Regions from separate parts of the Mesorhizobium sp. WSM4807 genome, predicted to be linked through region 1. Evidence: predicted binding sites of a transcription regulator. Region 1 holds the regulator's gene; the other holds the start of a gene.
The links. Region 1 encodes LexA, which represses DNA repair genes until DNA is damaged. Its sites were predicted from a motif close to TGTTCNNNNTGTGTTCNG; they were not measured.
Positions count from the first base shown of each region.

Region 2: a site for LexA is predicted at 3,341-3,358, ahead of AC0L3N_RS04955 (sel1 repeat family protein). Genes of this name have one in related genera too.

Region 1 covers NZ_JBVVQY010000024.1:18,211-23,120, reverse strand. Annotated here, with positions in the region: gene trpD (anthranilate phosphoribosyltransferase) at 1-16, shown strand, start outside; gene trpC (indole-3-glycerol phosphate synthase TrpC) at 21-872, shown strand; gene moaC (cyclic pyranopterin monophosphate synthase MoaC) at 939-1,433, shown strand; gene AC0L3N_RS25365 (molybdopterin molybdotransferase MoeA) at 1,436-2,641, shown strand; gene lexA (transcriptional repressor LexA) at 2,746-3,483, shown strand; gene AC0L3N_RS25355 (ComEC/Rec2 family competence protein) at 3,477-4,910, opposite strand, start outside.
Region 2 covers NZ_JBVVQY010000003.1:138,497-143,406, forward strand. Annotated here, with positions in the region: gene AC0L3N_RS04945 (acetyl/propionyl/methylcrotonyl-CoA carboxylase subunit alpha) at 1-1,234, shown strand, start outside; gene AC0L3N_RS04950 (branched-chain amino acid ABC transporter substrate-binding protein) at 1,351-2,472, opposite strand; gene AC0L3N_RS04955 (sel1 repeat family protein) at 2,918-3,184, opposite strand; gene AC0L3N_RS04960 (DUF2147 domain-containing protein) at 3,655-3,999, shown strand; gene AC0L3N_RS04965 (hypothetical protein) at 4,313-4,465, shown strand; gene AC0L3N_RS04970 (hypothetical protein) at 4,501-4,695, shown strand; gene AC0L3N_RS04975 (AMP nucleosidase) at 4,827-4,910, shown strand, end outside.

The DNA of each region.
Region 1 (4,910 bases):
GATTTCGAACGGATAGAGCCGTGTCTGATATCCTGCGCAAGATCGAAGCCTACAAGCGCGACGAGATCGCCGCGGCGAAGGCGCGCGTGCCGCTTGCCGAGATCAAGGCGCGGGCGAAGGACACCGATGCAGCGCGCGGCTTTCTCTCGGCTCTTGAAGCCAGGCGCAAATCCGGCAGCTTCGCGCTGATCGCCGAGATCAAGAAGGCGAGCCCGTCCAAGGGCCTGATCCGTGCCGATTTCGATCCGCCGGCACTGGCCAGGGCCTATGCGAAAGGTGGCGCCGCCTGCCTTTCGGTGCTGACCGACGCGCCGTCCTTCCAGGGTGCGCCTGAATTCCTCACCGATGCGCGCAACGCCGTGACATTGCCCGCTTTGCGCAAGGATTTTCTGTTCGAGCCTTATCAGGTGTTCGAAGCCCGTGCGTGGGGCGCTGACGCCATCCTGATCATCATGGCGAGCGTCGATGACGCCGTGGCCAGCGAACTCGAAACGACGGCGTTCGAACTCGGCATGGACGTGCTGGTCGAAGTGCATGACGAGGCTGAGACGGAACGCGCGCTGAAACTGTCATCGCGGCTGATCGGCATCAACAACCGCAATCTCCGGACGTTCGAAACCAGCATCGAGACCTCGGAGCGGCTCGCGACGATGATGCCGGCAGACCGCCTGCTGGTCAGCGAGAGCGGTATTTTCTCGCACGAAGACTGCCGCAGGCTGCAAGGGAGCGACATCGGTACGTTCCTCGTCGGCGAGAGCCTGATGCGGCAACAGGACGTGGCCACTGCGACGCGCCTGCTTTTGACGGGCAATGCGCCCGCCATTGCATCGGCCCGAAAATCGGAATCGATTTTCGGAGAGCACGATGCATAGATTCAAAGTGTTAGAGCGTGCTTTGCGCGTCCAGACGGACGCACGTCGCGCTAAGGTGACCTGACGATGACGGCCGCCCTCACCCATCTTGGCGCGAAAGGCGAAGCCAATATGGTCGATGTCGGCGACAAGGCGGAGACGACGCGCACGGCAATCGCCGAAGGTCTTGTCTCGATGCGGCCCGAAACGCTGAAGATGATTCTCGACGGCGATGCCAAGAAGGGCGACGTGCTGGGCACGGCGCGCATCGCCGGCATCATGGCGGCCAAGAGGACGCATGAGCTGATCCCGCTCTGCCATCCGCTGCTGTTGACCAAGGTATCCATTGACATCGAACCGGACGCGACGCTGCCAGGCCTGAAGGTCACGGCGCTGGCCCGCGTCACCGGTAAGACCGGCGTCGAGATGGAAGCGCTGACCGCCGTCTCGGTCGCCTGCCTGACCATCTATGACATGGCCAAGGCGGTCGACCGCGCCATGGTGATCTCGGGCATCAGGCTGGCGGAAAAGACCGGCGGCAAATCCGGCGACTACAAGGCGGATGCCAAGGGGGCAGGCTAATAATGGCACTGCTTCCGGTCGCCGAGGCGCTCGAGCGCCTGCTTGAGGATGCTGCGCCCTTGCAGGCTGAAAGCGTCGCCCTGATGGACGCCGCCGACCGCGTGCTGGCGGCGCCGCTCCTGGCGCTCCGCACCCAGCCGCCGTTCAACGCGTCCGCCATGGACGGCTATGCCGTGCGGGCCGAGGATGTCGCGTCCGTGCCCGCAAGACTTTCGGTGATCGGCATGGCGCCGGCCGGACGCGGCTTTGCCGGAACAGTCGGCCCGGCGCAGGCCGTGCGCATCTTCACCGGCGCGCCGCTTCCTGCAGGCGCGGACACCATCGTCATCCAGGAGAATGTCCGCGACCTCGGCGGCGGCAGCATCGAAGTGACCGCGTCGACGGTTGAAGGCCGCAACATCCGCCGCCTCGGGCTCGATTTCTCGAAGGGCGACGTCCTGCTGGAGAAAGGCCGCCCGCTTGATCCGGCGGCATTGTCGCTGGCGGCGTCGGCCAACCACCCGCAGGTCAGCGTGGTGAAACGGCCGTTGGTCGCCATCATCGCCACCGGCGACGAATTGCTGCCGCCGGGCAGCGACCTTGGCCCCGACCAGATCATCTCGTCCAATGCCTATGGCGTCGCCGCCGCGGCCCGCTCGGTCGGCGCCAGCGCGCTCGATCTCGGCATCGCCCCCGACCGCAAGGAGGCGATCGCCACGCTGGTGAAACAAGCGGTCGACGCAGGCGCCGACGTCATCGTCACGCTGGGCGGCGCCTCGGTCGGCGACCATGACCTGGTCCATGACGTGCTGACCGGTGAAGGCATGACGCTCGATTTCTGGAAAATCGCCATGCGGCCCGGCAAGCCGCTGATGTTCGGGCGGCTGGGTGACATCCGCTGCATCGGCCTGCCTGGCAATCCGGTGGCGAGCCTGGTCTGCACGCAGCTCTTTCTGACGCCGCTGCTTGCGCGGCTCGGCGGCCGCGCCTTCCGGCAGGACATGCGTCAGGCGCGGCTCGGCGCCGCCATGCCGGCCAACGATCTCAGGCAGGACTATGTACGCGCCGTGGTGAGCGAAGAAGCCGGCACGCTGCTGGCGACCCCGTTCGGCATCCAGGATTCCTCGATGCTCAAAATGCTGGCCGACGCCAACGGGCTGATCGTGCGCGAGCCGTTCGCTCCCCCAGCCGCGACGGGCGCCGCGTGCAGCGTGCTGATGCTACGCTGAACAAAACGTCAACACATTCATTAAATTTTAAACGGTTGCGGAACACAACTGGAACAGATAGTGTTTGTTCTGGGTTTGTTTTTCTGATTCTGTTGGGGGTCGCGATGCTGACACGCAAACAACATGAACTGCTGATGTTCATCCACGAGCGGCTGAAGGAAAGCGGCATTCCGCCCTCGTTCGACGAGATGAAGGAAGCGCTCGACCTCGCCTCGAAGTCGGGGATCCATCGGCTGATCACTGCACTGGAGGAGCGCGGTTTCATTCGCCGCCTGCCCAACCGCGCCCGCGCGCTGGAGGTGCTGCGCCTGCCCGATTCGATCGCGCCCGGCCTCAATGCGGCGCGCAAATTCTCGCCAAGCGTCATTCAGGGCAGCCTTGGGCAGGGCAGCCTCGGACGACAGATCAAGCCGGCGCCTTCGCGCATGCCCGCGGCCGGCAATGACGACGACGTCGTTGCCACCATCTCCATACCGGTGATGGGCCGCATCGCTGCCGGTGTGCCGATCGATGCCATCCAGCACCAAACGCATTCGATCTCGGTACCACCGGACATGATCACCGGCGGCACGCACTACGCGCTGGAGGTCAAGGGTGATTCGATGATCGAGGCCGGCATTTTCGACGGCGACACGGTCATCATCCGCAACGCCGACACCGCCCAGCCTGGCGAGATCATCGTCGCCTTGGTCGACGACGAGGAAGCGACGCTGAAGCGGTTCCGCCGCAAAGGTGCCTCGATCGCACTGGAAGCCGCCAATCCGGCCTACGAGACGCGCATCTTCGGGCCGGACCGGGTCAAGGTGCAAGGCAAGCTCGTCGGACTGATCCGGCGTTACTGAACGGCAGGCTTTTTGGGTTTCTCGGCCCTGCGGTATGGCGGCAGGCCCCTCGCCTCGCGCGAAAATCTCCGCTGCTCATGCCAAGGCCTATAGGGCTGTCTGACGGCAAAACGGATTTCTGCGCGCGTCGTCGCAGATAGCGGATCGAAAAAGACGGCGGCACTGCCCATGCGAGCGAGCTGCCGTTTGGTGACGACGAGAACCAGCGGATTGCGGCAGGGATTATAATAGGCTGTGGCATCATCGATGACGATCAAATCCGCAAAGGCACAGGCTGGCCGTGCGGTTTTGCGGTCGTCGGCGAGCGCGATGATCGCGCCGGACTGGTGCCGGGCGAGGCACAGGCCGGCAGTGCAGTAGAAGGGCGCTCCCGGCGGCAGGTCGGCCGGGTCGACGATGTCGAACCGCACGTCTCCTTTTTCGAATGTCTCCGGCTCGACAATGGTCGCTGAAACCAGCGCATGTTTCCAGTTGTCGGTGATGAATTCGTTCGAGCGCACCCGGTTGACGGCAAGTTCGCCGCCGCCGATCGGCAGCGCCACCAGATGCGCATCTTCCGAAATCAGCACGTCGGGAGTGCGCGTCTCGGAAATCGTCAGCAGGCCGGCGAGCGCAAAGGGAAGTGCCGCAAGCCGCAACCATGTCGTTGCCATCGTGGCGATGACCAGGGCGGCCGTCACCAGCAGAACCGACTGCAACGAGATCAGCCCGACGGCATCGACCGGCGACCGCTCGGAGATCCATCCCGATATTGCAATCATGGCCGTCAGCCCCTTGCCCATCATGTATAGGAAAGGGCCGTCGAGGCCGAACGGCATTGCCAAGGCGCTAACGACGGCCAGGAACATGACGACCGTGACGATCGGCATGACGGCCAGATTGGCGAACAGGCTGAGCGGCGAGACGCGCTGGAAGTGCCAGATGGCGAAGAGTGCGGTGGCGCTGCCGGCAATGATGGAGGTCATTGCGATGGTACCTGTCCCAGCGGCAAGTTTTCGCGTGACGAAAGCGATCGTTGACCGTCGCTGTGGCGGCGCGGTGGCCTTGTCGGCACGATAGTCGGACCAGCCGGCATAGGCGCCCACGAGAGCAGCGGTCGCGGCGAAGGACATCTGGAAGCTTGGGCCGACCACCTCGTGCGGCGACACGACGATGACGGCGATGGCCGAAATCGCCAGATTGCGCATGGTGAGTGCCGCCCGGTCGAACAGCACGGCGACAAGCATTACCGCCAGCATGATAAAGCTGCGTTCAGCCGCGACCACGATACCGGAAAAAATCAGATAGGCAGCGATGGAAACGAGTGCGGCAGCAGCCGCATATTTTTTGACCGGCCGGCGCGACGAAAAATCGGGAACCAGCGCAAAGGCGCCGCGCAGCAATCCCATGATGGTGCCGGCGACAAGCGCCATGTGCAGGCCGGAAAT
Region 2 (4,910 bases), on a different contig from region 1:
CGCCCCCGGCATGATGCCGGCATTGCGCAAAGCGATGACGGAGGCGGCGGTGAAGGCCGCCAAGGCGATCAATTATTCCGGCGCCGGCACGATCGAGTTCATCGTCGATGCCTCGCAAGGGCTGAATGCCGACCGCTTCTGGTTCATGGAAATGAACACTCGCCTGCAGGTCGAGCACCCGGTCACCGAAATGGTTACCGGTACCGATATGGTCGAGTGGCAGTTGCGGGTGGCGTCCGGCGAAAAACTGCCGAAGACGCAGAGCGAGATCACGCTCTCCGGCCATGCCTTCGAAGCGCGCATTTATGCCGAGGACGCGGCAAAGGGTTTTTTGCCGGCGACGGGCACGCTGCATCACCTGAAATTTCCGGATGCTGCGCCCGAGGGCGCAAGCATGCGGATCGAGACCGGCGTGCGGGCCGGTGATGCCATCTCGCCCTTCTACGATCCAATGATCGCCAAGCTGATCGTGCGCGGCAAGGGCAGGCAGGCGGCGCTCGAAGCGCTGAGCATGGCCCTTTCGCAGACCGAGATCGCTGGCTCGACCGTCAACACCGCCTTTCTCGCCGCTCTTGCCGCTGACGCGGATTTTTCGGCAGGTGATGTCGATACCGGCCTGATCGGCAGGCATCAGCAAGCGCTGACCGCAGTGCCGCCGCCGAGCAGCGAGATCGTCGCCGCAGCCGCATTTGCGGCGTCCGGCGCCGGGGCTCAGGCGCCGTCCGACGATCCATGGTCGTCGCTTGCCGGCTATGCGCATTTCCACACTGTTCCGCGGCGCACGCGACTGCGCTACGGCGAGGACGAGATTGTCGCGCTAGTGTCGGTACTGCCGCCGGACGGGCGCTTCCAAGTGGCACTGGACGCACCTTATAACAGCGCGCTTGATCTGCGCGCTGGCTCTCGCCTTGCCCGCTGGCCGGGCCATGTCACTGTCTTTTCGGGCGCCGTCGGCTACAGCTTCGCGGTGCCGGACCCGTTGGCAAGGGCCGACGAAATCGCCGCCGGTTCTGACAGCCTGAGGGCGCCGATGCCGGGTCTGGTCAAGCTGGTGCGTGCAGCCAAGGGCGAGGCCGTCATCAAGGGCCAGCCGCTGTTGATCCTGGAAGCGATGAAGATGGAACACACGATTTCCGCCACCCATGACGGCACGATCGCCGAAATCGCAGCGGAAGGCGCGCAGGTCACCGACGGGACCGTGCTGGTGCGTTTTGCCGAGGAAGCCCACGGCTGACCGCTGTTCCCCCATTCATAAGGTGACGTTGAAGACACGCGCCACAAACGCATGCCCAAATGAAAATGGCCGGTCTGACGCGGCCATTTCCGTTTTACCGCAAGCGACGCCAATCGTTACGGCTGGATCGGCGCGTATTTGCCGTCGTGCCACTGGTTGATGTCGTAGCTGACGTTCTTGAGGTCGCCCTTTTCATCGAAAGTGACAGGGCCGACGACGGTGCTGATCGGCTCGCCGTTCTTCAACGCTTCGGCAACCTTGGCCGGGTCGTCGCTGCCGGCGCGCTTGATACCCTCGGCAAAGGCCTGGATCACGGCATAGGAGAACAGCGTAAAGCCCTCGGGCACGAAGCCGCCCGCCTTGATCTTTTCGATGGCTTCCTTGGCTTCGGGCTTGGCCCGCGGATCCGACGGGAAGACGAACATGGTGCCTTCGCCGGCCGGGCCGGCAACCTGCCAGAATTCCGGGGTGGCGATCGAGTCCGGCATGATCAGCTGGAACTTGAGGTTCTGTTCCGCCGACTGGCGCAGGATGAGGCCGGCCTCGGGGTGGTAGCCGCCGAAATAGACCACATCAGCCTTCAGTTCCTTGAGCTTGGTGACAAGCGCCGAGTAGTCCTTTTCGCCGGCGTTGATGCCCTCGTAGAGGATCTCGTTGAGACCGTTCTGGTTCATCGTCGCCTTGACGGCATCGGCCACGCCCTGCCCATAGGCGCTCTTGTCATGCATGATGACGACCTTCTTGCCGGCATATTTCTTGGCGATCCATGGACCGATGAAAGCGCCCTGCGCATCGTCGCGCGTATAAAGGCGCATGATCGTCGGCCAGCCGGCTTTCGCCGCCGCGTCGGTCAGCTCTGGGTTCGACGAAGCCGGACTCATCATCAGCGCACCGGCTTCGGCATAGACGGCCGAGGCCGGGATGCTCGAGCCCGAGCAGGCATGGCCATCGATGAACTTGACCCCGTTGGCGACGATGCGGTTGGCGACCGAAACCGCCTGCTTCGGATCGCACTGGTCATCCTGGACGTCGAGCTTGATCTGGCGGCCTTCGACACCTCCAGCGGCGTTGATCGCGTCGGCGGCGGCTTGAGCGCCCTGCTTGAACTGGTCGCCGATGGTGGCAAGCTGTCCGGTCATCGGTCCGACCACCGAAAAGGTGATGTCTTCGGCGAAGGCAATCGGCGCGCTCATCACCAGGCCCACTATGGCCGCGCTCAAAATACCCAACTTTTTCATGGTGATACAACTCCTCCACTCTCGCGCGGCCGTCCCGGCCGCGCCTCTTCCAGAGTGGCCGGGAGAATCTCACCCTTCGCCAAGCCTGTCTAGGCGCATCGACGGCACTCGATTGGGCCTGCAACGCCTCTGTTCGACGATGGTTTTTCCAAAAACCGTTTTCCACTTTTTGGGATCATGGTCGAAAACGCAAAAAGCCGCGCCGGCCTTGTTCCGGCCGGTCGCGGCTTTTGTCGATCGAACAATCCCGAACGCTCCCGCGCCCGAAAACCGCTCGCCTTCCCTGTCCGTCGCGCAGCTTGGCTGTATCCGGCCTGCTGCGTTCCTGTCATTGTTGGTACGACCGTCTTGCGCGGCCTTGTTCTTGCCGGTCCGGCCGTCTTGCGCAGCCTTGACCTGAAGCGTCCCTGTCGGTGATCTCAGTGCCCGATGAGTTCAGGCCACCTTAGTGCATCGTCATCCATTCGCGGGCTTCGCGCAGCGCCCTGGCGATCTCGACCTTCGACATGGCGGCCGACAATTCCGAGCGCAGTTCCGCGGCGCGGACCGAGCCCTTGATCGCAGCAATGTTGAACCATTTGTGGGCGGCGACGACATCGGTCTCGCAATCGCGGCCGGTCGCATACATCATGCCCAATTCGAAAAGGATGTCGGCCTGGGCAGTTGCCCCCATGGCGCCGAAGCCGACTTCAGGCATTTCAAAACGTGCCATTTCAATCCCCTGTTCTAGCCCTGTCAGGCTCCCGAGAGCTGCCTCGTTCTGTCCCTTGGTATCTGTTGATAACCCTTGGGGGCGGCCGCTCTTTCGATACTTTCGAGAATGAACCGGAGGCTTGAATCCGCGGTTAAGTGGCGTGCTTAATTTGAGGAAAACAAAGCTAAAACAAGAGGTAAACGCGAGAATTCGTTAAGGATGCAAAGCCAGCAATTGCGCCGGTTTGCACTAAATTTGACGAAAATTTGCGAGGCGAAGATCAAGACTCCGCTAACCACGGGAGACAAAGACGGAGTTGCGAACTTTTCATTTCCCACCGACGAGACCGCTTTGGGCGGCCAGAAAATCCTGAAGTCTTCCGCAGCGGCACCGCTTTTGTTTTGTCGGGAGCTGAATTAGCTTACGTTTGCGTAAAAGGCAGACAGGCGGGCGGAACACCCGGCCGGATGCCCAGAGGGAGGAGAAACATGTTTCGCAAAATCAGCATGGCCCTTACGGCCACCTTGATCATGGCCGGCGCGGCTTGGGCCGATCCGATCGAAGGCAACTGGAAAACGCAAGCCGGTTCGACCGCCGCCATCTCAAGCGGCGGCGGTGCATTTTCGATCACGCTCAAATCAGGCAAGTTTGCCGGCAAGCGCATCGGTTCGTTCAAGGTTTCCGGCGCCAACAAATATTCGGGCACCATAACCGACCCGGAAACCGACAAGACCTATTCGGGCAAGGCCTCGGTCTCGGGCGCTTCGCTCAAGATGAGCGGCTGCGTGCTCGGCGGGCTGATCTGCAGGAGCCAGACCTGGCACAAGCTCTAATCGTTTCCGCTGCCACAAATTGAAAACGGGGCCGCGAAGGCCCCTTTTTTGGTTTGCGCCGTCTGCTTGGGACAACGGATCAATCGTGCGGGCCGTGCCTTCAGCGCCCTAACAGCAATTTTACCCGCCCTTGTCGGCAGCAAGATTGGATGTCGGTAGCAAGCATGCGGCGGCGCTCGTGGCCGGCGACGGCGCGGTGGCGGCGGGCACTCGACCCTCCGTCGATAAACTTGAACCGCAGATGAACGCCGGCATCAGAACCGGTTCAGTTGCATCAGGGCATTGTCATGCGTGTTGAAGGAGACACCACGCAATGTTCGCCCGCCGCTTCACCATCGTCTGCCTGCTGATGAGCCTGTTCGGCATGTCGTTCGCCATCCTCGTTGCCGAGGCCGGCCGCCCAGCCCGCTCCTGGGACCAGGCCAATTCCTGCCGGTTCGGTTGCCCGAGCCACCTTCGCCATTGACGCCGACAGAAACCCTTAGAGAGAAGCAACACACCATGAACCGCATCGTCGCCAACGCCCTCAAGGCCCTTCGGCTTGTGCCGCGGGCGACGCTCATCCTGATGGTTCTTGCAGCGCCGGTTCTGGCCGTGCCCTCGATGCGCGCCGATGCCGGCTCGACGATCGAAGCGCCGGCGTTGAAGAAGACCGGCGTCGGCTTTGTGCTGTTGGTCAGCCTGCGGCGCGGCTAGGCGCAATCGGCCTTCATCGAGACTATCCAAAAACAAAAAACGATCCTTTGGCCCCTCCCAACCGCATGGCCAAGCCTCTATATTGGGTCATGGAAAAGCGAATCTATCCCCAAGCCATAGACTCAGTCGTGATGCCGGAGCCGTTTGGTCGGCAAAGCTTTAATGATGCAGGAAAGGCCGTCGCGGCCTTGCAGGTCCTCTACGATCGCAACACC